DNA from 2 places in the Clostridium budayi genome. Region 2 is predicted to be linked to the other one. Evidence: riboswitches for the same ligand, from Rfam matches in the RefSeq annotation. Region 2 holds a riboswitch; the other holds the start of a gene.

Region 1 (7,966 bases), 570 kb from region 2:
CAGTAAATCCTATAGACTTTCCACCATAATTTTTATAAATACTTTCATATATACCATCACAAATATTTTCATTAAACCTTATATTAGAATCTTTTTTAAATAATCTTAATGAGTTATAAGACATTCTTCTTTTTCCTTCTATAATTGAAATTTTTCTAATATAAAGCCCCTTAAAATCATCAGCTTCATTTAAAATTTTAATAATATTTTCTTTTCCATCATCTGATAAAATCTCTTCATTATTTAAAATTAATATCCATTTAGAATTAGACTTATCAATTAATATATTTTTATAATTACAGTTTTCCTTATAATCATATATATTCGTATTATTAAAACTTCTTACTGCTTCTAAATTATCTTTCAATCCAATATTTAAAACATTTATTTCATCTGCTATATCTTTAATACTATCTAACAATTCTAGTATATTATCGCTATCATTTTTAGCCATTATACAAACGCTTAATAAAGTCTTTTTCATTATATATTCCTCCTATATTTTTCTTCTAAAATATATATGAAAAAAACTTATGTAATATTACAAAATATTTTAAACAAGATGCTCTCAGCTTCAAATCAATCTGTATTTATCTATATCTTACTTTTTTCCATTTTCTAACCTTTGTTCTAAATGATTTAAATGGTGCAACAGTATTAACATGAATCCATCTCCATATTGGCCAATTTGATGGAGTTGATGATGACCATTTCCTTCCTCCTCTATGAAATAGTTCTTCATCTGTATAATTGTTTATTAATTTTATAATTTCTTCTTCCTTCTTTATAAATTCAGCACATAATTCTTTAAGCGTAAATTTGCTATATTCTTCGTAAAAACTATTATATAAACCACCAAGATTATTCCATTTATACTCTGGAGTTGGAGTTATGACAATCTTCCCTTCCTGTTCTTCTCTTTCCCAGCTAAGTAATAAATTCATCCATCCTAATTGATATGCAATCATTTGATTTGGAGTTCTATCCACTTCATCTAGTAATATATCTTTATCCTTTTCATCAATATCATCAAATTCTTGTATAAATAATTTAGCACGATTTGAAATTTCTAAAATTAATTCCTGTTTATTCTGATATCCTATCATTTTTTCACCACTTTCTAATTCTCATTCATCAATATAACTAAATCTTAACTGCAATTATTCTTTATATTATTATTGTACATAATATATGGATTATAATTCCAGCAAAAATATAAATATAACATCATTTAATGATGCATGAATTAAATTAGCTATTTTTTATTTAAATTGGGTTATATGAATAAAAATAAAGAGTGCCAATCATTTTGACACTCTAAAATATCTTTTAAACTTCTTCTATTTTATTTTTATGATGGTTATATATATAGAATGGAATTCCTATTAACATAAGTATGAATCCCCACATTACTGTTTCAGCTCCAGAACCATATATAGTCCATATTGAATAAATAAATGCTAATAGTGGAACTATAGCTCTTTTTATAAATATTTTAAACGTAAATTCTTTTTCACCCTTAAACATTAACATTATTTCAGCAGCTGATGTTAAAAGGTATATTGGTAAGAATGATAAAGTAGCTAATATGGTAATAAAAGTAAATGCCGAAACCATGCTCTTTTGGAAGTTCATGATTAAAAGAATATTTACTAAAACTGATCCCATTATTAAAGCATTTGCTGGAGTTTCATATTTTGGATGAAGTTTTCCAAAGAATTTAGGGAATACCCCATCTTCTCCGGCTGCAAAAGCCACACGAGCAGTTGATAAAAGCCATCCGATTGTTGTTCCAAGTATACATACAACTACAGCTATAGTTATTGGCTTACCAATTGCTGTTCCTAAGAACTTTGTTAATATATCAGTAAGTGGTGCTTGACTATTTGCAAGTTCTGCATTTGACATTGCTCCCATACTAGCAACACTTATTAAGATATATACTATAGCAGCAATTATCATTCCATATATTGTACTCTTCTTTACATTCTTTTCTGGATTTTTTATTTCTCCAGCAGTAACTGTTGCACTTTCAAGACCAACAAAAGCCCAAAGTGTTGATGTAGCTGCAAGTGAAACTGTTCCTAATCCTTTTCCTTCTGGTATTAAAGGTAATATGTTTGCTGAATCAAAATTAATAAATGCTACTATAATAAATATTGCAAAAAATGCAATTTTAAATACTGTAGCTATAGTTTGAAGCTTTCCTGCTTTTTTTACACCTATTATATTTATAATTGTAAATATCCATAATATTGCACTAGTATATATTATTGAAGCTAATGGATCTCTTAAAAATGGAATAACAGCTGCACTATAACTTGAAAGTGCTACTATTATAGCTGCATTTCCAATCCAAGAACCATTCCAATAAAGCCATGCACTTAAAAATCCCGTAAATTCACCAAATGCTATCTTTGTATATTGATATGCTCCTCCAGTTGTAGGATATTTTGAACCAAGGTTTGCAAAAGACATTGCAATAAGTATTGATCCTGCTGTTGTTAATACCCAAGCTATAATCGTTGCAAGTGGTCCTGATAATTGTGCTAATGTTGCAGGAAGCATAAATACTCCTGAACCTATCATGTTACCACATACAAGCATAGTGGCCATAAACAAGCTAATTTCTTTTTTTAAGTTTCTTTCTTCCATGTTCCCCTCCTAAGTAAATTCGGGCAAAAAAATAAGCCCTAAAGCTATAAACTTTGAGCTTGCATAAATTTATTACAAACACAAAGATAGCTCACCACATAAGTATTGTGGCAGTTTTGCATATGTTATATACAAACCCAACATATACTCTTAAAGCATTAAGTATATATTTCGGCAATAATACCTTTTTTATTAAATCATCGTGCTTACCTCATTAATAATACTCTTTATTATTGCGACCTCTATCTTATATCAATTAATAATATTTTAATTTTTTATTAACTCAGTCAATTGTATAAAAAATATTTATACTTGTCAATTATTTTTTAAATTTGTCTTATTATGTAAGATTCTGCCTATTAACTTCTTTATTCAAAAAAACTTTATATTCTTTTAAACTTAGTGTATTAAGTGTTAATAACAAGTTCACTAGTTCAGCTTATAATTTAAAAATCGTTTCAAAAAAAATCATTATAGAGGTGGAATTTATGAAAATTTCTCATTTATTAATTGGGAAACCATTAATGACAAAAGAACTTAAAAATCAAAAATATAATGCATTGTGGGGACTTCCTATATTATCAAGCGATGCTATATCTTCTGTTGCTTATGCAGGAGCTGCAATACTTGGTGTTTTAATACCCTACGCAGGACTTGCATCATATAAGTACATGTTATTAGTTACAATAGCTATATTGCTTTTAATGTTCTTTTTAATATGTTCTTATAAACAAGTTATAGATTGCTATCCAACTGGAGGTGGTGCTTATATAGTTGCCAAAGATAACTTTGGAACAAAAGCTAGCTTACTTGCAGCATCAGCTTTAATAGTAGATTATATACTAACTGTTGCAGTTAGTAGTACTGCAAGTTGTGATGCTATAACATCAGCATTTCCAGTTCTTTCTAAATATAAGATTATTATTACAATATTACTTATATTATTTTTAACTATTGGAAACTTACGTGGAATTAGAGAGTCTTCAAAGCTATTTGGTATTCCTACTTATCTTTTCGCATTTTCTATTATCTTTATGATAGTAGTTGGTATTATAAAAGTTAAAGTTTTAGGATATACTCCAAAGCCAATATATGAACTACCAAGTTTCTCTAAATCCATAACCGCTTTACTATTTTTAAAAGCTTTTGCTTCAGGTTGTACAGCATTAACTGGAATTGAAGCTGTTAGTAATGCAGTTCCAGCTTTTAAAGAACCATCACAAAAGAATGCCAAACATGTTTTATATTTCTTAGGATTATTAGTATTTTTAATACTTGGCGGACTATCATATTTATCAACGCTTTATTATACAATTCCTAATGAATCTCAAACTTTAATATCTCAAATGGCAACTGAAATTTTTGGAAATAATATTTTTTATTATATAATTCAGTTTACAACAGCAATAATATTGCTTATGGCTGCAAATACTGCATTTTCTGGACTTCCTCTTCTTTGGTCAATAATATCAAAGGATGGATTTGCACCAAGACAATTAGGTAATGTAGGAAGGAGACTTAGTTACTCAAATGGTATTATTTTATTATCAACAATTTCAATATTGTTAGTTATTATATTTAAAGGAGATTTAGAGCTATTATTACCACTTTACGCTATAGGTGTATTTATATCTTTTACAGTTTCTCAAAGTGGTATGTTAGTTAAATGGCATAGATTAAGACCAAAAGGATGGAGGCATAAAGCATTTGTAAATGGTGTTGGACTTGTAGTAAGTGCATTTACTTTAATAGTAATTACAGTTTCAAAATTTACTCATGGTGCTTGGATTATATGTATTATAATTCCTATACTAGTCTTTAGTATGCTTAGAGTTAAAAAATATTACGACTATGCATATAACCAATTAAAAATTAATTCTTGTGAAAATATAACTGAATATGCAAAAGTTCCTCATAAAAATCATACAGTGTTACTTATAGATTCTCTTAATAAGAGTTTTGTAAAGTGTTATAACTACGCTAAAACTCTTCAAAGCGATATAACTATAGTTCACGTATCAACTGATCCTAATAATGACATTAAGCTTTCAAAAAGTTTAAAAGACTTTGGAATTTATGAGGAAATAACATTCTTGCCAGCTCCTTATAGAGAAATTCGTACAACATTTTGTAAGTTTCTTCAAAAGATGAGTAGTGAAACTTGGAAGGATGATAAAATAACAGTTGTTTTCCCACAACTTATTTCTAGTCATATTCATGATAATTTTCTTCATAATCAACTTACTTTAATTATGAGGACTTCACTACTTACAAAAAAGCACATTGCAATTGTAACTATACCTTATATCATTAAATAATAAAAAAGGTCAATTTTTACTAAACGTAAAAGTTGACCTTTTTATAATATAATTTTACTTAATATTTCCCTTAAACTTTATCTATGTAATACTTACTTATATAAATATCCCTTATACAATTTAACATTATAAAAGTTATGCTTAAGTAAAATTTATTAACTAAACTTCTTTTGCCTTTAATATCTTTTTAACATTTGAATATCCAACAAAACTTAAAACTATCATTGGTATAACAAAAGGTATATACATTAAGAATAAAACTCCTGCAACTGAATATAATATTCCACCTGTCAGTGCAAATCCAGCTTTATTATTTAAAGCTCCTATTAAATTAAATATAGCTGCAAGTACTACGCAAATCATATGTGGTGTAACAAGTGCTGTTGCTATAGCTCCTCCAACTGCCTCTGCGTCAGATGAAGCGCTAGACATAGCTCCGCCAAAATTAACTATTAAAAATATTGAATATAATACCCCAAGTATAGCTGATATAATTAATACTTTACTTCTTTTCTTCATATTAAATTCCTCCTAAAAACAATTCATATTTGCTATGGTTTTATTATAGGTTTTATTTAATAGAAATTGGTATGCTTAGAGCATACAAATTAAATTCTTGACATATCATTTAATACTCCAAAAATTATAAATATTAAAATACTATATAATATATATCCAAGTAAATTTATTATTCTATTATTACTTTTTATAAATGGTAACTTTTCTTTTACACCTAAAAAATTAGAGTATAAAAAAATAAGTAATAAAATTAAAGTTACCATAGATGCATTCTCTAATATTTCATTTTTAACACCCTCTGTTTCTCTTTCTATAAAAAATGTTAATATTAAAAATACGTATGTTAAAGTAGCTAAAGCAGCCTTCCATTTCTTCCCCGTTCTAAAGCCTGGAATAACTTTATAAAAGTTTTTAATCCTTATTTTTTCTTTCTCTTTTTCATTTTCAATTTTCTTATCTTTTATTATTATCTTATTTGCTTTTTCTTTTAAATTAGAAATTTTCTTATTTATATCTAAATCTTTTTTATTTTTTAAAGACTTTGAAAATTTCTTTTCATATTTAATATCATTTCTATATGATATCTTATTTATCAAATCATTATTTGAACCGTTTTTTATTTTCAAAAGATCTTCTTTTAAATCTATTACCTTTTGATACCTATCATTTGGTGAGAACTCTATACATTTTTTAATAATAGTTTCTAATTTACCTTTATTTAATTTATTTTTTGGATACTCCCCTGTTGTTAATACATTTATAAGGATTCCTGTAGAATATATATCACTTCTTTCGTCAGTTTGTATAAATCCAAATTGCTCTGGTGGTGCATATTCTTCAGTTCCTTGTATTACTGTATCTTCACTTTTATTTTCTTTATATTCACGCGATACATCAAAATCAATTAATTTTAAAATATTATCATTACTTATAATTATATTAGAAGGTTTTATATCTCTATGTATTACTTTTGGATTTAGGTTATGTAGCTTGTCTAATGTATCGCATAAAGTTAATATATAATCTATTACTACATCTTCCTTTATAATGCCTTCTCTATCTAAAATTTCTTTAAGTGTATCTCCATTAATATATTCTTCTATAATAGTCAAAGTATTATCGTCTTGAAATATTTCATATATTTTGGGTATATTATTTAGATTATTTTCTTTTAATACCTCATATATTCTAAGATTATAATTAGTTAAAACTTTCTTTATATATATTTTGCTATCTACTTTATTTCTAACTAAGTATATTTTACTCTTTTTATTTTCATTTAATTTAGTTAATTCTTCATAGCAAGAAAGTTTAAATTCCATAATTAAACTATCCATGATATTTTCCCCTTATTTATATTGATTTTCTACATAGGGAATTATATCATATAATTTGTCCCCTAAACAATTTAACAAAACTATTAAGGAGTGAATACTTACGTGAATGAAAAGACTACTTCTGAATTATTAGATATACTTAAAGAAACAAAAAACATTAAGGAATTTGAAGAATATTTAAACTCAATAGATACTATTAAATATACAGATTTTTCGAAATACATTTTAGAAAAGTGTGCTGAAAAAGGAATAAAAAAAAGTAAATTAATAGCTGATGCTGATATTAATAGAACTTATGGATATCAAATTTTAAATGGCGATAAAAATCCAAGTAGAGATAAAATAATAAAACTTTGTATTAGTGCTAAATTAAATTTAGAAGAAACAGAAAAAGCCCTAGCCCTTGCAAAAGTAGGTAAACTTTATGCAAAGAATCTTAGAGATAGTGCTATAATCTTTGCTATTAATAAAGGTTTAAATGTTTTAGATACAAATGAATTTTTATATAATTTAGATGAAAATTTTATTTTAGAAGAATAAAAAATATAACTAAAGTAGGCATAGCTTTACTGCTACGCCTACAAGATAAAAAACACATTTAACTCTTTTTTACACTTTTAATTTCTTTATGCGTTTTTATAACTATTCATTTTTAACATAACTAAAAGTTTTACAAACTGTAATTTATATAAGAATATTTAATGGACACTACCATATAAATTTAATATTACACATCCAGCTACTACTAATATAATACCTAGAACCCCCATTCCAGTAATTCCTTGTTTAAAAATAAATACAGAGATTAAAGTTGATACAACTATTCCTATACCACACCATGTGGCATATGCTATACTAAGATTTAAATTTAGCAATGCTCTTGATAGACAAAAGAAACAAACTATATATAATAAAATGCAAGAAATTGTAGGATAAAATTTTGTAAATCCTTCTGAATAATTCAAAACCATAGTTGCTACTAATTCTAATATAATAGCAGCAGCTAAAAATAAGTAAGCCATACTTTATACCTTCTTTCTATATAAATTTTTAATTAATCTACCTTAATCAATCCATATTTTATCATGAAGATATGTTAAAGTCACTTTATTCTTTCCTTTAAGAATGAAATCGTCT
Region 2 (7,966 bases):
GAATATAGTGTTTATGATAAGATAGTAGAAGTGCATGTTGTAAATGTTAATGATTATGGAAGTGAAATATCAGAAATAGTAACATTAATTGATGTTACATGGAGGGTAGGAGCAAAGAAAGAAATAATTAAACAAAAAAATATGCTAAATTCAATAATTGATGCTATACCAGAGGCAATTTTCTTTAAGGATGTAAATAGCAATTATTTAGGATGTAACTTAGCTTTTGAAAAATTATTTGATGTAAAAAGAGAGGAGATAATTGGAAAGGGCAATGAAGTATTAGCACTTTCAAAAGATGAAGCAGAAAGTTTTGTCTCTAAAGATAAAGAGGTAATGGAAACAGGTAAGTGTATCAAGGTTGAAAGTATCCATAAATATAAAAATGGTAAAGTATTTTTAGAAGATATAAAAGCTCCAATATTTGGGGAACAAAATGAGATAATAGGAGTAGTTGGTACTTCAAGAGATATTACTGAGAGAAAAAAGCTTGAAGATAAATTGACCTATTTAAGTTATAGAGATAAACTTACAGGTTTATATAATAGAACATATTTTGATAAGATAAGTAAAGAATATAATAAAAATAAAGAAGATATAATTAGTATAATAATGGGGGATATTAATGGACTAAAAATCGTTAATGATTCATTAGGTCATTTAGAAGGTGATAGATTTATAGTAGAAATTGCTAAAGTAATAAAGAAAGTAGTAAAAGATAAAGGTGAAGTAGTTAGATGGGGTGGAGATGAAATAGTTATTATTCTTAAAGGTATAGATAAAGATAACGCTGTTGAAATTTCAGAGAATATATCTTATGAATGTTTACTTGCAAACTATAAACCAGTACCTCTTAGTATTTCTCTTGGAGTTTCTAGTGGAAAAGGAAAGAGCATTGATGAGTTAATAGTTGAAGCTGAAAAAGAAGTATATAAAAATAAGCTACTAAATGATGCAACCTTAAGAAAAGCTACAATAAATTCTATTAGACGGAACATTTATAATACTTCTGAAACTAAAAAAAGAATAAAAAGAATGATGAAACTTGCTAATAAAATTGGTGAAGAGATGAATCTTAGCAAAAATGAGATGGATAATTTAAGGCGTGTAGTTAAACTTCATGACATAGGAAAAGTTGGTATACCATATGATATACTTGAAAAAGGAAATAACTTAACAAAAGAAGAAATTGAACTTATAAAGCTTCATACGGAAAAAGGATATAGAATATTGCAATCTGATAAAGATTTAAGTCATATTGCAAGTGCAGTATTAACACATCATGAAAGATGGGATGGAAAAGGATATCCATTAGGACTAGCAGGAAATAATATACCATTTTGTGCAAGAGTAGTTTACTTATTAAATGCATATGATTATATGATTAATGGCAAGGGTAAGAAACTTAGTGAAGAGGAAGCAATAGAAGCAATTAAAAAAGAGGCTGGAAAGAAGTTTGATCCAAGTCTTGTTAAAGTCTTTTTAAGGGTTTTAAAGAACTTAAAATGTAAATAAAATAATAATAAATATGTAAATGTATTGCATATATTTTAAAATCGTAAGATAATAAATAAAAAGAAAATAAAACATTTGAGGTAGAGGTGCAAATTTTAAGAGTAATATTAATGAGGTAAGCACAATGATTTAATATGAAAGGAAAATTTGCCGAAGTGTATAACTAATGCTTTAAGGTTATATTGCTGGTTTTACATATAATATGTGTAAGATTGTCACAAAGCTTTTTTGTGGAGGGCTATCATTCGAAGTAAGTAATTTTTATGTACCTTAGTTTAAGTACATTTTAATATTTCCCTGAGTGATAATTTCCTCAGGGTTTTATTTTTTCTTAAACTAAGGAGGAAAAAGTTATGGCAAAAGAAGAAAATAACGAGCTTTCAAGGGGGCTTAAGGCAAGGCATCTTAATATGATTGCAATGGGTGGATCCATTGGTACTGGTATTTTCCTTGCAATGGGAGATAGTATTCATCAAGCTGGTATTGGAGGTTCAATAGTAGCTTATGGAATAATAGGTATAATGGTTTATTTTTTAATAACAAGTCTTGGAGAAATGGCAACATTTATGCCTATATCAGGATCATTTGGAGTATATGCAACAAAATTTATTGATCCAGCTTTAGGATTTGCATTAGGATGGAACTATTGGTATAACTGGGCAATAACAATTGCTACAGAAATGGTTGCAGGTTCTTTAATTATGAAATTTTGGTTTCCAAATGTTCCAGCTTTTGTATGGAGCGTAATATTTTTAGTTATAATAGTTGGATTAAATCTTTTATCTGCAAAAGCATATGGAGAATCAGAATTTTGGTTTGCAGGAATTAAAGTTGTTACGGTAATTATATTTATGATTGTTGGTGTCCTTATAATTTTAGGAATTATGGGTGGAGATGCTGCTATTGGCTTTAAAAATATTTATGCAAATGGTGGTCCATTTGTTGGTGGCGCTAAATCAATATTTGCAATATTTTTAATTGCAGGATTCTCATTCCAAGGAACAGAACTTATAGGAATTGCAGCTGGTGAATCAGAAAATCCTGAAAAAACAATTCCAAAAGCAGTTCATACAGTATTTTGGAGAATATTGCTTTTCTATATTGGAACTATAATCGTTATTGGGTTAATAATTCCTTCAGGACTTGCAGGCGTTAATACTAGTCCATTTACAATGGTATTTGAAAGAGCTGGTATTGCAGGCGCTGCATCACTTATGAATGCTGTTATATTAACATCAGTACTATCAGCTGGTAACTCAGGTATGTATGCATCAAGCAGAATGTTATATTCTATGGCAAAGGAAGGAATGGCACCAAAGATATTTGGAAAAACAAATAAAAGAGGTGTTCCAGTTAATGCAATAATTTTAACTACAGTAATAGCATCAGCTTGTTTTTTAACAGGTATATTTGCTGAAAGTAGTGTTTATGTATGGCTTGTAGCAGCATCTGGACTTGCAGGATTTATAGCTTGGCTTGGAATAGCAGTTTGTCACTATAGATTTAGAAAAGCCTATATTCATCAAGGTAAAGATTTAAGTAAATTACCTTATAAATCTAAAATGTTCCCATTAGGACCTATTATAGCATTAGTATTATGCGCAGTTGTAATTGTAGGTCAAGGGTTTGCTTATATAAATAGTGATGGAATAGATTGGATGAGTATAATATCAGCATATATTGGAATTCCATTATTCCTTATATTATTATTTGGATATAAATTTAAAAAGAAAACAAAGATACTTAAATTAGAGGATGTAGATTTAGAAGTAGTAAATTCTAAAGAACAGGCATTTGAAGAAGTAGAAAAATTAGAGTTAGAAGAAAATTAAAGGGCTCCCTATAGGGGGGGCTTTTTCTATAATTCGACATAACATAGCAAAGGTTTACATGGACATGTTGTTATGCTATAATAATATTATGAGAAAGACTTAAGGAGGAATAAATATATGGCAAATTCAGTACCAACACCACATAATAACGCAAAATTAGGAGAAATAGCAGAAACAGTGCTTTTGCCAGGGGATCCGCTAAGAGCTAAATATATAGCAGAAACATTTTTAGAAAACCCTGTTCAATATAACACAGTTAGAGGAATGTATGGATATACAGGAACATATAAAGGAAAAAAAATATCAGTACAAGGAAGTGGAATGGGGATTCCATCAATAGGAATATATTCATATGAATTAATTCATTTCTATGGAGTTAAAAATCTTATAAGAATTGGTTCAGCAGGAGCAATTAGTGAAAATTTAAAACCTTATGATGTTGTAATTGGAATGGGAGCTTGTACAGATTCAAATTATGCAAGTCAATATAACTTACCAGGAACATATTCACCAATCGCAAGTTATGAATTATTAGATAAAGCTGTAAATGCGGCAAAAGAATTAAACATTGAAACTCATGTTGGAAATATATTATCAAGTGATGTTTTTTACGGAGAAGAAGGACTTGAAGGATTAAGAAAATGGCAAAAGATGGGGGTTTTAGCTGTTGAAATGGAATCAGCTGGACTTTATATGAATGCTGCAAGAGCTGGAGTTAATGCATTATGTATTTTAACTATATCAGACTGCCCATTTACAGGACAAGTAACAACAGCAGAAGAAAGACAAACTGCTTTTACAAGTATGATGAAAATAGCATTAGAATTAGCTTAATAGTATTAATATTTATAAATATAGGAGATGCCTTAAGTGCATCTCCTTTTTAGATTACAAATAAAAATAAGTTTATCATAAATTGTATCAAAATGTCACATAATTTAATATATTATAGTGATATTAATATATAAAGGAAAATATATTATGAACGGAATGAATCCACTATTAAATATGTTATTAGGTGGAATGGGGGGCCAAGGTGGTGGCTTTGGTGGAAATCCTCTATTAAATATGCTCATGGGCGGAATGAATCCTATGATGAGAGGTATGAACCCTATGATGGGTGGAGGCGGAATGAATCCTATGAATATGATGAATCAAATGGGGGGAATGAATCCCATGAATATGATGAATCAAATGGGAGGAATGCAACAAAATAATCCATTAATGAATATGTTCATGAACCAAATGCCTAGAAATGGCGGAGGTCAAATGAACAATATGAATAATGTTATGAATGCGATGAACAATATGAATCAAGATGATATGAATAACTTTATGGAAATGTTAATGCAAAATATGAATCCTAATTCAAATAATTTAGGAAATAATAATGTTAGTAGAAACAGAAGAAATAGAGGATAAAGTTTAATTAGAAGTTATTTTAACTTAATTGTTACAATGACTTCTTTTTTACTTAATAGAAAAATGTATCATAAGTGGTATAATTAGTTAAAAGAGGCTTACATATTGTACTACGGGGGTGTTTAAATGCGAGAAGATGAAATAAAAAGGATATTAAATAGATGTTTTGAAACGCCTACAGATATTTTAGAAGATATAAATTCTAGAAAAATAAATTTAGAGAAAAAATATGAAAATATGATAAAAAGTAAATGCTACTTAACTTTAAATGAATTAGATAAATGTGAGAATTATGCATTTGCAGCAATAGAGGAAATGAAACAAGAGGGAATGTTTATACCAAGTCTTTATGCAGATATAGGATTATGCGAGTATAAAAAAAATAAATTTATAGATGCAAAAAATTATTTTTATAGCGCTTTAGAATATGCAGAAATAGATGAAAATGAAGAAGCAACAATTGAGGTAATGCTTTATTTAATAAAGTTGTTTATAGTAGAGAGAATATACGAACAGGCCTTTTTTTTAACTACTAGATTAAATTTCAATTATTTAGACTCTATGAAAAATACAAGATTATATATGGATGTTATAGCACATTTATCAATATTAAACTATACATTACATAATGTTAATGATGGAGATAAGTATAAAGAAAAGTTTTCTAAAAGGTATGATAATTATATTAATAATGATAATATGTGCTTTTTAAATAATTTAAAATATAGAATATTAAAATATAGGAATGAGTCTATTGGAAATTATGAAGAAGCAATAAAGTATATAGATATAATAGATACAGAAGGATATTTAAAAAATAATAAAATACTTTATTATGAAATGATGAAAGATAAAGCCTTAATATATAAAAAAATAGGAAATGAAGATAGGGCAGTAGATCTATTACTAAATATATGTAGGGATGCAGCTAAATTGGAACTTTTTAGAGCAGCGTTAGATGTATTAGAAGAGATTGTTGCTTGGGGATATGAAGATAAAATACCAAGACAACTTTGCATAAGTTTAATTTTAATTGCAATAAAAACTAATAAGCAGGATATAAAAAAAGAAATTATAATTGACCTTAGAAATTTAAAAGAAATTATAGAAATAAAAAAAGAGGCTAAAGAGCAAATAAAAAACAATAAGAGTTTAAAGGACACTTTAGAAGAGTTTCAGCTTAAAAGCAATTTAGATCCATTAACAAATGTATACAATAGACGTTACTTAAATGAGGTGCTTGATTCAAATAAATGTTTAATAAAAAAATATACTACTTTAGCAATGATAGATGTGGATGATTTTAAAGGAATAAATGATAAATTTGGTCATCTAATTGGAGATAGGGCTTTAATAGAGATAAGTACAATGATTAAATTTGTTATAGGAATAAATGGGAAAATATTTAGGTATGGTGGTGATGAATTTTTTATATTGTACAATCATAGTAGCCTTAAAGAAGGAGAAAATATATTAAGGAAGATATTTTGTAAGTCAAAAAAGCTTAGAATAAACCATATAATTAAAGGACATGAGATAACATTATCTATTGGCGGAATTACAATTATAGAAGGTGAGAGAATTAGAACTAAAATGAACAAAATAGTAAAAAGATGTGACAAAATATTATATGATGTTAAGGGAAAGGGAAAAAATAACTATAAATTATATTATAAAATATAATAGTTTTTAAAAGAACTTTATTAAAAATCAATATTAAAATATGAAAAAGTCGAGGTTAAATATTATTTAAGCCCCGACTTTAAAAATGTTCATTTAATTAAGTAAAGAGTGGGAGAGTATATGAGAAAGAAATTAATAATTATAAACGGTGTAATGGGAGTTGGAAAAACAACTATTAGTAAATGTTTATATAAAAATTTAGAAAATTGTTTTTGGTTAGATGGAGATAATGTTTGGATGATGAATCCATTTGTAGTAGATGAAGAAAATAAAAAAATGGTTTTGAGTAATATAACATATATAATAAATAATTTTTTAATTAACAGCAATTCTAAGTATGTTGTATTTAACTGGGTTATACATACAGATGAAATAATGAATGAGATATTAAATAAAATTAATCTTATTGATGTAGATGTGTATAAAATAACATTAATGTGCAATAAGGAAGAACTAATTAAAAGAATAAATAAAGATGTGGAGCTAGGAATTAGAGATGAAGACAATATAAGAAGAAGTTTAGATAAATATGATATGTACAATAAAATGAATACAATAAAAATTGATACTTCTAATAAGTCCATAGATGATATAGTAAGAGACATTAAAGTGATTGTAGAGAAGTGATGAATTTATAATTGTGTAGATTTTTTAATCAAAATTTATTATAAATTCGTTAGTTTAAAATTTGGTTTCTTTATTTCAGTAGAGTTAAATAAAAACAAAATTTCATAACATTAAAATATAATTACTTATATTTACAGATTAGGTTATAAATGCTGATATGTAGTAGGGGTGATTTTATTGAAAAAAATAGTAAATATTATGGTAGTTATATTGTTAGTGACAATTATAATTCCATTAACAAATTCAGTTGCTAAGGAAGAAGTTAATAGTAATGAAGGGGTACAATGGTATATTGCAACACAATGTGATGATATTGGTATATGTGATTGTGAAAATTCATATAGTAGCCATAATAAGAATTTAAGCAATAAGTTAAAGCAAGAAGGAATTGAATCGAAAATATTAACTTGAACTGCAGAAGCAAAATATTTGCTAGGGTAGCTCATACTGGAGAGTGGAATTATTCAAAAGCTATAGTATGTAAACATGGAAGAAAAGGAATGGACTATATTTATACAAGAAGAATTATAACAGCATACGATTGTAACAGATGTGATTACTATGCAGAGGTAGATTCAATTGAATCTAAGACTGTTTGCAAAGGTGATTAAATTAAACTGATAAATGACTATAAAACGGTATTATATACTATTTTATAGTCTTTTTTTATTATATATGAATTTATATAAAATAACATTAGTGTGTGATAAAGAATAATAAATAAAGATATAGAGCTAGAAATTAGAAGGGAGAACAATATAAGAAGTTATAGATATGTGATAGAACTTATAATTGTAAAAATATTCATGTTAATTTATAATGGAATAAGATGGGTATTGATTGTGTAGGGGGGATAGAATGAAAATTAAGAAAATAATTTCACTAAC

The links. Region 2 has a riboswitch for lysine ahead of ACZ5TJ_RS09270 (amino acid permease). Riboswitches for the same ligand answer to the same signal wherever they lie in the genome.
Region 1: it holds a riboswitch for lysine, as region 2 does, so the genes downstream of both, ACZ5TJ_RS06445 (APC family permease) here and ACZ5TJ_RS09270 (amino acid permease) in region 2, are expected to answer to the same signal.

Annotation. Positions count from the first base shown of each region.
Region 1 covers NZ_AP042456.1:1,369,255-1,377,220, reverse strand. Annotated here, with positions in the region: gene ACZ5TJ_RS06455 (hypothetical protein) at 1-484, opposite strand, end outside; gene ACZ5TJ_RS06450 (ClbS/DfsB family four-helix bundle protein) at 591-1,106, opposite strand; gene ACZ5TJ_RS06445 (APC family permease) at 1,330-2,655, opposite strand; lysine riboswitch at 2,735-2,908, opposite strand; gene ACZ5TJ_RS06440 (APC family permease) at 3,144-4,973, shown strand; gene ACZ5TJ_RS06435 (hypothetical protein) at 5,133-5,492, opposite strand; gene ACZ5TJ_RS06430 (serine/threonine-protein kinase) at 5,582-6,829, opposite strand; gene ACZ5TJ_RS06425 (hypothetical protein) at 6,932-7,369, shown strand; gene ACZ5TJ_RS06420 (DMT family transporter) at 7,528-7,851, opposite strand.
Region 2 covers NZ_AP042456.1:1,938,910-1,946,875, reverse strand. Annotated here, with positions in the region: gene ACZ5TJ_RS09275 (HD domain-containing phosphohydrolase) at 1-1,515, shown strand, start outside; lysine riboswitch at 1,589-1,764, shown strand; gene ACZ5TJ_RS09270 (amino acid permease) at 1,869-3,347, shown strand; gene deoD (purine-nucleoside phosphorylase) at 3,465-4,181, shown strand; gene ACZ5TJ_RS09260 (RNA-binding protein) at 4,329-4,769, shown strand; gene ACZ5TJ_RS09255 (GGDEF domain-containing protein) at 4,896-6,452, shown strand; gene ACZ5TJ_RS09250 (AAA family ATPase) at 6,573-7,079, shown strand; gene ACZ5TJ_RS09245 (hypothetical protein) at 7,257-7,490, shown strand; gene ACZ5TJ_RS09240 (hypothetical protein) at 7,487-7,690, shown strand; gene ACZ5TJ_RS09235 (p24 family protein) at 7,938-7,966, shown strand, end outside.